One region of the Frigoribacterium sp. CFBP 8766 genome, then DNA from elsewhere that is predicted to be linked to it. Evidence: predicted binding sites of a transcription regulator. Region 1 holds the regulator's gene; the other holds the start of a gene.
The links. The regulator HrcA, encoded in region 1, represses chaperone genes, less so after heat shock. The targets are predictions, from matches to a motif close to TTNGCACTCGNNNNNNNCGAGTGCNAA.
Positions count from the first base shown of each region.

Region 1 (4,193 bases):
GACATGTACGAGCTCGCCGACGACCGGCTCGCCGCCGCGGGCTACGGCTGGTACGAGGTGAGCAACTGGGCGCGGGACGAGCAGCACCGTTCCCGCCACAACCTGTCGTACTGGCAGGGCCACGACTGGTGGGGCGTCGGCCCGGGCGCGCACAGCCACGTCGGCGGGGTCCGCTGGTGGAACGTGAAGCACCCGGCCGCCTACGGCCAGCGCATGGCCGCGGGGGAGTCGCCCGGAGCCGGCCGCGAGACCCTCGACGCCGAGACGCGTCGGGTCGAGCGGGTGCTGCTCGCCGTCCGGATGCGCGAGGGCCTGCCCACCTCCGACCTCGATCCCGAGGGCCGTGCGGCCGTCGCCGGGCTGATCGCGGACGGCTGGGTCGAGGGGCGCGAGGCGCTGGCCGGTCGGGTCGTCCTCACGCGCACGGGGCGACTCATGGCCGACGCCGTGGTCCGCCGGCTGCTCCCGGTCTGAGTCCGACCTGCCCGGGGCACGCTCGTGGGGCGACGTCCTGCCGAGACGACGCGAGGCGCGCCTCCCAGACGGGAGACGCGCCTCGACGGGCGTGCCGGCGGGCTACGCCTTGATGAACTCGATGCTCAGCGGGTACTTGTAGTACTCGCCCCGGTTGGCCGCCAGGGCGGCGATGATGCCGAAGACGATCACGAGGATGCCCGCGACGAGCGTTATCACGAGGCCGATGCCGAGGAACGACGTGGCGCCTCCGACGAGGTACGCGATGAGCACGGTCAGCTGGAAGTTCAGCGCGACGCGGCTGTGCTCGCGGACGAACGGGCCGCGGTCCTTGAGTACGAGGTAGCCGACCAGGGGCGCGACGAAGCTGAGCAGGATGCCGCCGACGTGGATCAGCGTGGCCCAGAGCTTCTCGTCCTCGGGGCGCAGGGGCTGAGGCGGCTGCGGGGCGCCGTAGCCGGGCTGCTGGCCGTAGCCGGGCTGCTGGCCGTAGCCGGGCTGCTGCGGGCCGGGCTGACCGGGCTGCTGCCCGTGGCCGGGCTGGCCCTGACCGGGCTGCTGGCCCCAGCCGGAGCCCTGCGGGTCGTTCGGCTGGGAGGGAGGGGTGTCGGTCATCTGCTCACCTGTTCGTCGTCGTGGGCCCGACCGGGTCGAGGCGAACGGGCGCGTCGCGGGTGGTCGGTGCTGGCCGCCCGGCCGGACGAGGTGGTCCGGCGGGCGTCACGGCGAGCATAGGGCAGGAGGTGCGGGTCGAGTAGGCCTCGCGGGCCGCGTGACGTAGGATTGGCAGTCTGGCAGGACGAGTGCCAGCGAGCTCGGGTCGTCGTCGTGACGTGCCCCGCCGCCGGCCGTGCGAGAGGGAGGTGCGTCGTGGTCTCGGAACGTGGTCTCGAGGTGCTGCGCGTCATCGTGCACGACTACGTCGCGTCCCGCGAGCCCGTGGGCTCGAAGTCGATCGTCGAGCGGCACCACTTCGGCGTCTCGGCCGCCACGATCCGCAACGACATGGCGCTCCTCGAAGAAGAAGAGCTGATCGCGGCGCCCCACACCTCCTCTGGTCGGGTGCCGACCGACAAGGGCTACCGCCTCTTCGTCAACCACCTCGCCGACCTGCGTCCGCTGACCACCGCGCAGCGGCAGGCGATCGAGACGTTCCTCGGCGACTCGGCCGACCTCGACGAGGTCCTCGGCCGCACGGTCCGCCTCCTGTCCCAGCTGACGAACCAGGTGGCGCTCGTGCAGTACCCCTCGTTCTCGCGGGCGCGCGTGCGGCACGTCGAGCTGGTCAGCCTCGCCGAGCGGCGTGTCATGACCGTGCTCATCACCGACACGGGGCAGGTCGAGCAGCGGCTCGTCGAGCTGCCCGTCGTCGTCGACGACGAGTTCCTCGCCGAGCTCCGCCGGGCGCTCAACGCGGCGGTGGGCGGCACCGAGCTGAGCGCGGCCGCCGCGCTGCTCGGCGACCTGCACGAGGGCTTCCGCCCCGAGCAGGCCGTCGTGGTCGGCGTCGTCGTCGCCAGCCTGGTCGAGCAGCTCGCCGCCGGGCGTCAGGAACGCCTCGTGATGGCCGGCGCGGCCAACCTCGTGCGCACCGGCGACGACTTCAGCGGCGACCTCTACCCCGTCCTCGAGGCGATCGAGCAGCAGGTGGCCCTGCTGCGCCTCTTCGGCGAGATGCAGCTCGACGCGGTCGACGTGGCCGCGAGCATCGGACGAGAGAACGCCTCCTTCGGCCTCTCCCAGGCGTCCGTGCTGGCGAGCGGGTACACCTCGACGGGCAGCGAGGTCGCGCGCCTCGGCGTGCTCGGCCCGATGCGCATGGACTACTCGACCAACATGGCCGCCGTGCGTGCGGTGGCCCGTTATCTGTCGTCGCTGCTCTCCGAGCGCTGACGACCCGCACCTCCCCGGCCCTGCGCGACCGCGCCGCGCCCCCTGACCAGCCCCCACGAGACCACCCCCAGACACCAGAGGCAGACGAGAACAAGTGGCAGATCATTACGACGTGCTCGGAGTCGACCGGTCGGCGACGCCCGACGAGATCAAGAAGGCGTACCGCAGGCTCGCACGCGAGCTGCACCCGGACGTCAACCCCAGCCCCGAGGCCTCCGAGCGCTTCAAGGACGTCACGCACGCCTACGACGTGCTGAGCGACCCGCAGCAGCGCGAGCGCTACGACCTCGGCCCGCAGGCCGGGTTCGGCGGCGGGGGCGGCGGCGCGGCGGGCTTCGGCGACATCTTCGACGCGTTCTTCGGAGGCGGAGGAGGCGGGGGTCAGCGACAGGGCCCGCGATCGCGTCGCGAGCGCGGCCAGGACGCCCTGCTGCGCCTCGAGGTCGACCTCGAGGAGATCGTCTTCGGCACGACCCGCGACATCGAGGTCGACACGGCCGTGCTCTGCGAGACCTGCAACGGGTCGTGCTGCGCGCCCGGCACCTCGCCCCAGACCTGCGACATCTGCCACGGCTCCGGCCAGATCCAGCGGACCGTCCGGTCGCTGCTCGGCAACGTCATGACGTCGAGCCCCTGCGGCACCTGCCGCGGCTACGGCACCGTCATCCCGAACCCGTGCCCGACCTGCCAGGGCCAGGGCCGGGTGCGCGCGCGCCGCACGATCCCGATCGACATCCCCGCGGGCGTCGACACGGGCATCCGGCTGCAGCTGCCGAGCCAGGGCGAGGTCGGCCAGGCCGGCGGGCCCAACGGCGACCTCTACCTCGAGGTCAAGGTGCGCCACCACGACATCTACAGCCGCGACGGCGACGACCTGCTCGCGACCCTCGAGGTCCAGATGGCCGACGCCATCCTGGGCACCGAGACGACCCTGCACGCGCTCGACGGCGAGGTCGAGATCGAGCTCAAGGCCGGCACCCAGAGCGCCGACGTCATCACGATCCGCGACCGGGGCATCACGAAGCTCCGCGGCACCGGGCGCGGCGACCTGAAGATCGGCATCCAGGTGGTGACGCCGACAAAGCTCAGCCACAAGGAGCGAGAGCTCATCGAGAAGTTCGCGGCCGGACGCCGCTCGGCGGCGCCCGAGCTCTCGCAGTTCCAGCAGGGCCTGTTCGGCAAGCTCCGCGACCGGTTCCTGCACTTCTGATCGTGGCCCACTTCTACCTGGTCGACGACCTGACGGACGCGTCCGTCGGGAGCACTGTCGTGGTCGAGGGGCAGGAGGCGCGGCACGCGGTCACGGTCAGCCGGGTCCGTGTCGGCGAGGCACTCGCCCTCGGCGACGGGCGCGGCACGTCCGTGCGGGGCGAGGTCGTCGAGGCGACGGACTCGCGGCTCACGCTGGTCGCCGCCGAGGTGGCCCGGGTCGAGCGGCCGGGGACCCGGCTCGTGCTCGTCCAGGCGCTGGCCAAGGGCGACCGCGACGAGCTCGCCGTCCAGGCCGCGACCGAGCTGGGCGTCGACGAGGTCGTGCCGTGGTCGGCCGCCCGCAGCGTCTCGCGCTGGGAGGGCGCCAAGGTGGCGAAGGGCACGGCCCGGTGGCGCTCCATCACGCGGGAGGCGACGAAGCAGGCGATCCGGCCGTGGGCTCCCGTGGTCTCCGAGCTGTCGACGACGAAGCAGGTCGCGGCACGGGCCGCGGACGACAGGGCGCTCGTCCTCGTGCTCGAGCCGAGCGCCGAGCGGGCGCTCTCCGACGTCGTCGTCGAGGGCGGGGGAGGCGCGCCGTCGTCGGTCCTGGTGGTGGTCGGCCCCGAGGGCGG
Region 1 covers NZ_JACYTX010000002.1:606,053-610,245, reverse strand. The annotation lists gene hemW (radical SAM family heme chaperone HemW) at 1-474, shown strand, start outside; gene IFT90_RS17530 (DUF4870 domain-containing protein) at 577-1,089, opposite strand; gene hrcA (heat-inducible transcriptional repressor HrcA) at 1,345-2,367, shown strand; gene dnaJ (molecular chaperone DnaJ) at 2,462-3,577, shown strand; gene IFT90_RS08640 (16S rRNA (uracil(1498)-N(3))-methyltransferase) at 3,580-4,193, shown strand, end outside.

Region 2 (4,193 bases), on a different contig from region 1:
GGAATGTTTCCTGCGTGTGTTCTCCCGGTCACCCTGCCGTTTCGTTAGCAATTCGTGACATCGACTCAGCACCTGCCGCGCGGTCGCCCGCAGGGCCGGCGTCACGTCCGCCGGCGGGGTCAGGGGCCAGGGCCGCCGCACGGTCGGCCTCGCGGCCTCGCGCACGGCTCCTCCGGCTCGTCACGACCATGTCGGTGGTGAGCACGATCAGCGCGACCCAGACGATGGCGAAGCCGATCCACCGGCTCGTCGGCATCTCCTCGTGCAGCAGCACGACCCCGACGACGAACTGCAGCACGGGCGCGAGGTACTGCGTCAGCCCGATGGTCGCCAGCGGCAGCCGACGTGCGGCGGCGGCGAAGAGCAGGAGCGGCACCGCCGTCACGATCCCCGAGCTGATCACCGTCAGCGTGTGCACGAGGCTGACGGTGCCGAACACGACACCCCCGCCGATGCCCGTGACGGCCAGCACGACGAGCGCGACCGCCGCGAACGGCGCGACCGCCATCGTCTCGAGGGTCAGCCCGCTGACGGCGTCGACCTTGCCGCCCATCTGCTTCTTGACGAGCCCGTAGGCCCCGAACGAGAAGGCCATGATCAGCGAGGGCCACGGCACCCCGCCCGTGCCCACCGTGATGACGACGACGGCCACGGCGCTCAGGCCGATCGCGACCCACTGCACCGGCCGGAGGCGCTCGCGCAGCACCAGCACCGCGAGCAGCACCGTGACGATCGGGTTGATGAAGTAGCCGAGGGCAGCCTCGACCACGTGCCCGGCCAGGGTCGCGACGATGAAGGTCGTCCAGTTGACGACGATGAGCACGCCGGCCAGCGCCATGGTGCCGACGACCCGCCCCTGACGCAGCAGCGCGAGGAAAGCCGGGAACCCGCGGGTGACGGCGAGCAGCACGACGCAGAAGGCGAGGGAGAAGAGGATGCGCCACGAGACGATCTCGAACGGCCCCGAGGGCGACATGAGCAGGAAGAACACCGGCAGCACGCCCCACAGGCCGTAGGCGCTGACGGCGTAGGCGAGGCCGCCCGACGAGGAGGTGCGGGTGCGGGTCACGAGAGCGCTCTGCGGTTCACGGGACGACTCTAGGGCGGGCCGCCGTCGTCGGACACGGCCACTCCTGCCACGCTGGCTCGCTCCGCTGCCGTTCCCGCCCGGGGACGACGGAGGCCCCCGCCTGGGCGGGGGCCTCCGGGTGGAGCAGGTGCGTCGTCTGCCTAGCGGACGATGACGGCGAGGACGTCGCGCGCCGAGAGGACGAGGTAGTCCTCGCCGGCGTACTTGACCTCGGTGCCGCCGTACTTGCTGTAGATGACCTTGTCGCCGACGGCGACGTCGAGCGGCACGCGGTTGCCGTTGTCGTCGATGCGACCCGGTCCGACCGCCACGACCTCGCCCTCCTGGGGCTTCTCCTTGGCGGTGTCGGGGATCACGAGGCCGGAAGCCGTGGTCTGCTCGGCTTCGACCTGCTGGATGACGATGCGATCTTCGAGCGGCTTGATGGAGACCGACACGGTTGACCTCTGCTTTCTCGGAACTTCGTAGAACGTGGGCTGGCACTTGCCACGTGCGAGTGCCAGAACAACTGTAGAGCCGAACTGGCACTCGGTCAATCCGAGTGCCAGAGTCGGTCGGCGATGGGCGAGACTGGTGGCATGGACACTGCTGAGCTGCTCGACGTGCTCTCGCCCGAGGGGCTCCGACTGCTCGACTCGCTCCCTGCGTGGAGCGCGTCCGACGACGTCGTCGGCGCCGTCGCGGCGCTCCGCCGGCAGGGCCACTCGCCCTCCCTGGTCGCGGCCGTGCTGAGTCAGTCCCGGCTCCGGGCCAAGGCCGTCGCGAAGTTCGGCGACTTCGCCAGCCGCATGCTCTTCACCGAGGCCGGTCTCGAGCAGGCCACGCGCCTCCCCGTCGCCGCCCGTCACGCCGGCCGCTACCGGGCCGCCGGGCTCCGCAGCGTCGCCGACCTCGGCTGCGGCATCGGCGGCGACGCGCTCGCCCTGGCCGCCCTCGAGCTCGACGTGCTGGCGGTCGACCGCGACGAGGTCACCGCGGCCGTCGCCTCCTACAACCTCGCGCCGTGGGCCTCGTCCCGCGTCGTGCACGGCGACGCCGCGACGGTCGACGTCGGCGACGTCGAGGGCGTGTTCCTCGACCCGGCCCGCCGCACGGCCGGCCACTCCGCGACGAGGCGCCTGGCCGACCCGGCCGACTGGTCGCCCTCGCTCGACGTCGCGTTCGGCTGGGCCGAGCGACTGCCCACCGGGGTCAAGCTCGGCCCCGGCGTCGACCGCGAGCTGCTGCCCCTCGACGCCGAGTGCCAGTGGATCTCGGTCGACCGCGAGGTCGTCGAGGTCGGCGTCTGGTTCGGGCCGCTCGCCCGCCCCGGCGTGGGCCGGGCCGCGCTCGTCGTGGGAGCGCACGGCACGGCCGAGCTGACCGCTCCCGCCGACTCCGACGACGTCGAGGTCGGCGAGCTCGGCGAGTACCTCTACGAGCCCGACGGAGCCGTCATCCGCGCCCGGCTGATCGGCGACCTGGCTCGGCGGCTCGGTGCCCGGTCGCTCAGCCGGGACATCGCGTGGCTCACCTCCGACGAGGCGGTCGAGACGCCGTTCGCCCAGGTGTTCCGCGTCGTCGAGACGTTCCCGCTCGACGAGAAGACCCTCAAACGCGAGCTGCGCACCCGGGGCATCGGCCGGCTCGAGATCAAGAAGCGCGGCGTCGACGTCGACCCCGCCGCGTTCCGCAAGCGGCTGTCGCTGCAGGGCACGCACGCCGCGACCCTGGTGCTGACCCGGGTGGCCGGTCGCCACACGGCTCTGCTCTGCGAGCGCGTCTGACGTCCGGTCGTCCCGGCGGCCGGCCGTCCCGACGGACCGTCGCCCGGACGAACTGCCCCTGGGAGGCGCGGGTCAGGACTGTCCGTAGCCCCCGTCGAACGTGCCGGACGACCCGCCGGGCATGCTCGCGAAGAAGACGATCAGCCCGATCCAGATGATCACCGCGAGCGCGATGCCCGCGTAGCCGACGATGAGGCCCGGCAGCCAGAGCTTGCGGGCCTGCCGCTCACGCCGGCCGGCGATGTGGCCGAGCACGACCGCCGCGATCGAGAACACGACGCCGGCACCGAAGGTGACGATGACCCCGAGGAACCCGACGATCGACGCGACGAGCGACAGGACGCTGAGGACGCTCGAGGGCTTCGTGGCACCTGCCGAAGCGTAGGGCGAGTACGCCGCGCCGTAGGGCTGCTGGGGGGCGCCGTACTGCTGCTGCGCTCCGTAGGGCTGCTGCTGCGGGGGTGCGCCGTAGGGCTGCTGAGTCGCGCCGTACTGCTGCGGGGGCACGCCGTACTGCTGCGGGGGCACGCCGTACTGCTGCTGAGGCTGCGACGGGCCGCCGTAGGGCTGCTGCCCCTGCTGCCCGTACACGGGCCGAGGCGGAGCCTGCGGCGCACCGTACGGAGCAGACGCCGGAGGCTGCGGCGCACCATACGGAGCAGACGCCGGAGGCTGCGGCGCACCATACGGAGCCGACGCCGGAGGCTGCGGCGCACCATACGGAGCCGACGCCGGAGGCTGCGGCGCACCGTACGGAGCCGACGCCGGAGGCTGCGGCGCACCGTACGGAGCCGACGCCGGAGGCTGCGGCGCACCGTACGGAGCCGACGCGGGAGCCTGCGGCGCGGACGGCGCGGCGCCCGGCGCGACGAACGGGTGGTGCGAGGGCTGGGGCGCGGGCGGCTGCGAGGCGGCGCCGGGGAAGGCGGTGGGCGGCAGCGGCGGCGACGAGGCGGGTCGGTCGTGGTCGCCCGACGAGGCAGGCGCGTGCTCGCCCGACGGGGCAGGCGCGGGAGCCGAGCCGGTTGCCGGCTGCTCGGTGTTCGGGTCGTCGGTGGCCATGGGGAGCCTTTCGCGTGCGGGGCTGCTGCGGACGAGTCGTGCGGTCGGCACGCTCAGGATGCGGGAACGGGGCCCGCGCCGGTGAGCGCGGACCCCGTCATGCTATCCACCGAGTCGATGAGGGGACCCAGGACCCCGGTCGCGGACCCAGAGGCCCGCGGACGTGTCAGTAGGTCTCGTAGTCGCCGAGGCCCGCCGAGGCGGCGGCCGCGAAGAAGACGACGAAGATGATCACGAGGATGATGCCCAGCGCGATCGCGGCGTAGCCGAGGATC
Region 2 covers NZ_JACYTX010000001.1:413,297-417,489, reverse strand. The annotation lists gene rarD (EamA family transporter RarD) at 29-1,069, opposite strand; gene groES (co-chaperone GroES) at 1,231-1,527, opposite strand; gene IFT90_RS02015 (SAM-dependent methyltransferase) at 1,669-2,856, shown strand; gene IFT90_RS17410 (DUF4190 domain-containing protein) at 2,929-3,447, opposite strand; gene IFT90_RS02005 (DUF4190 domain-containing protein) at 4,085-4,193, opposite strand, start outside.
Region 2: the regulator HrcA is predicted to act here: its motif matches at 1,612-1,638, upstream of groES (co-chaperone GroES).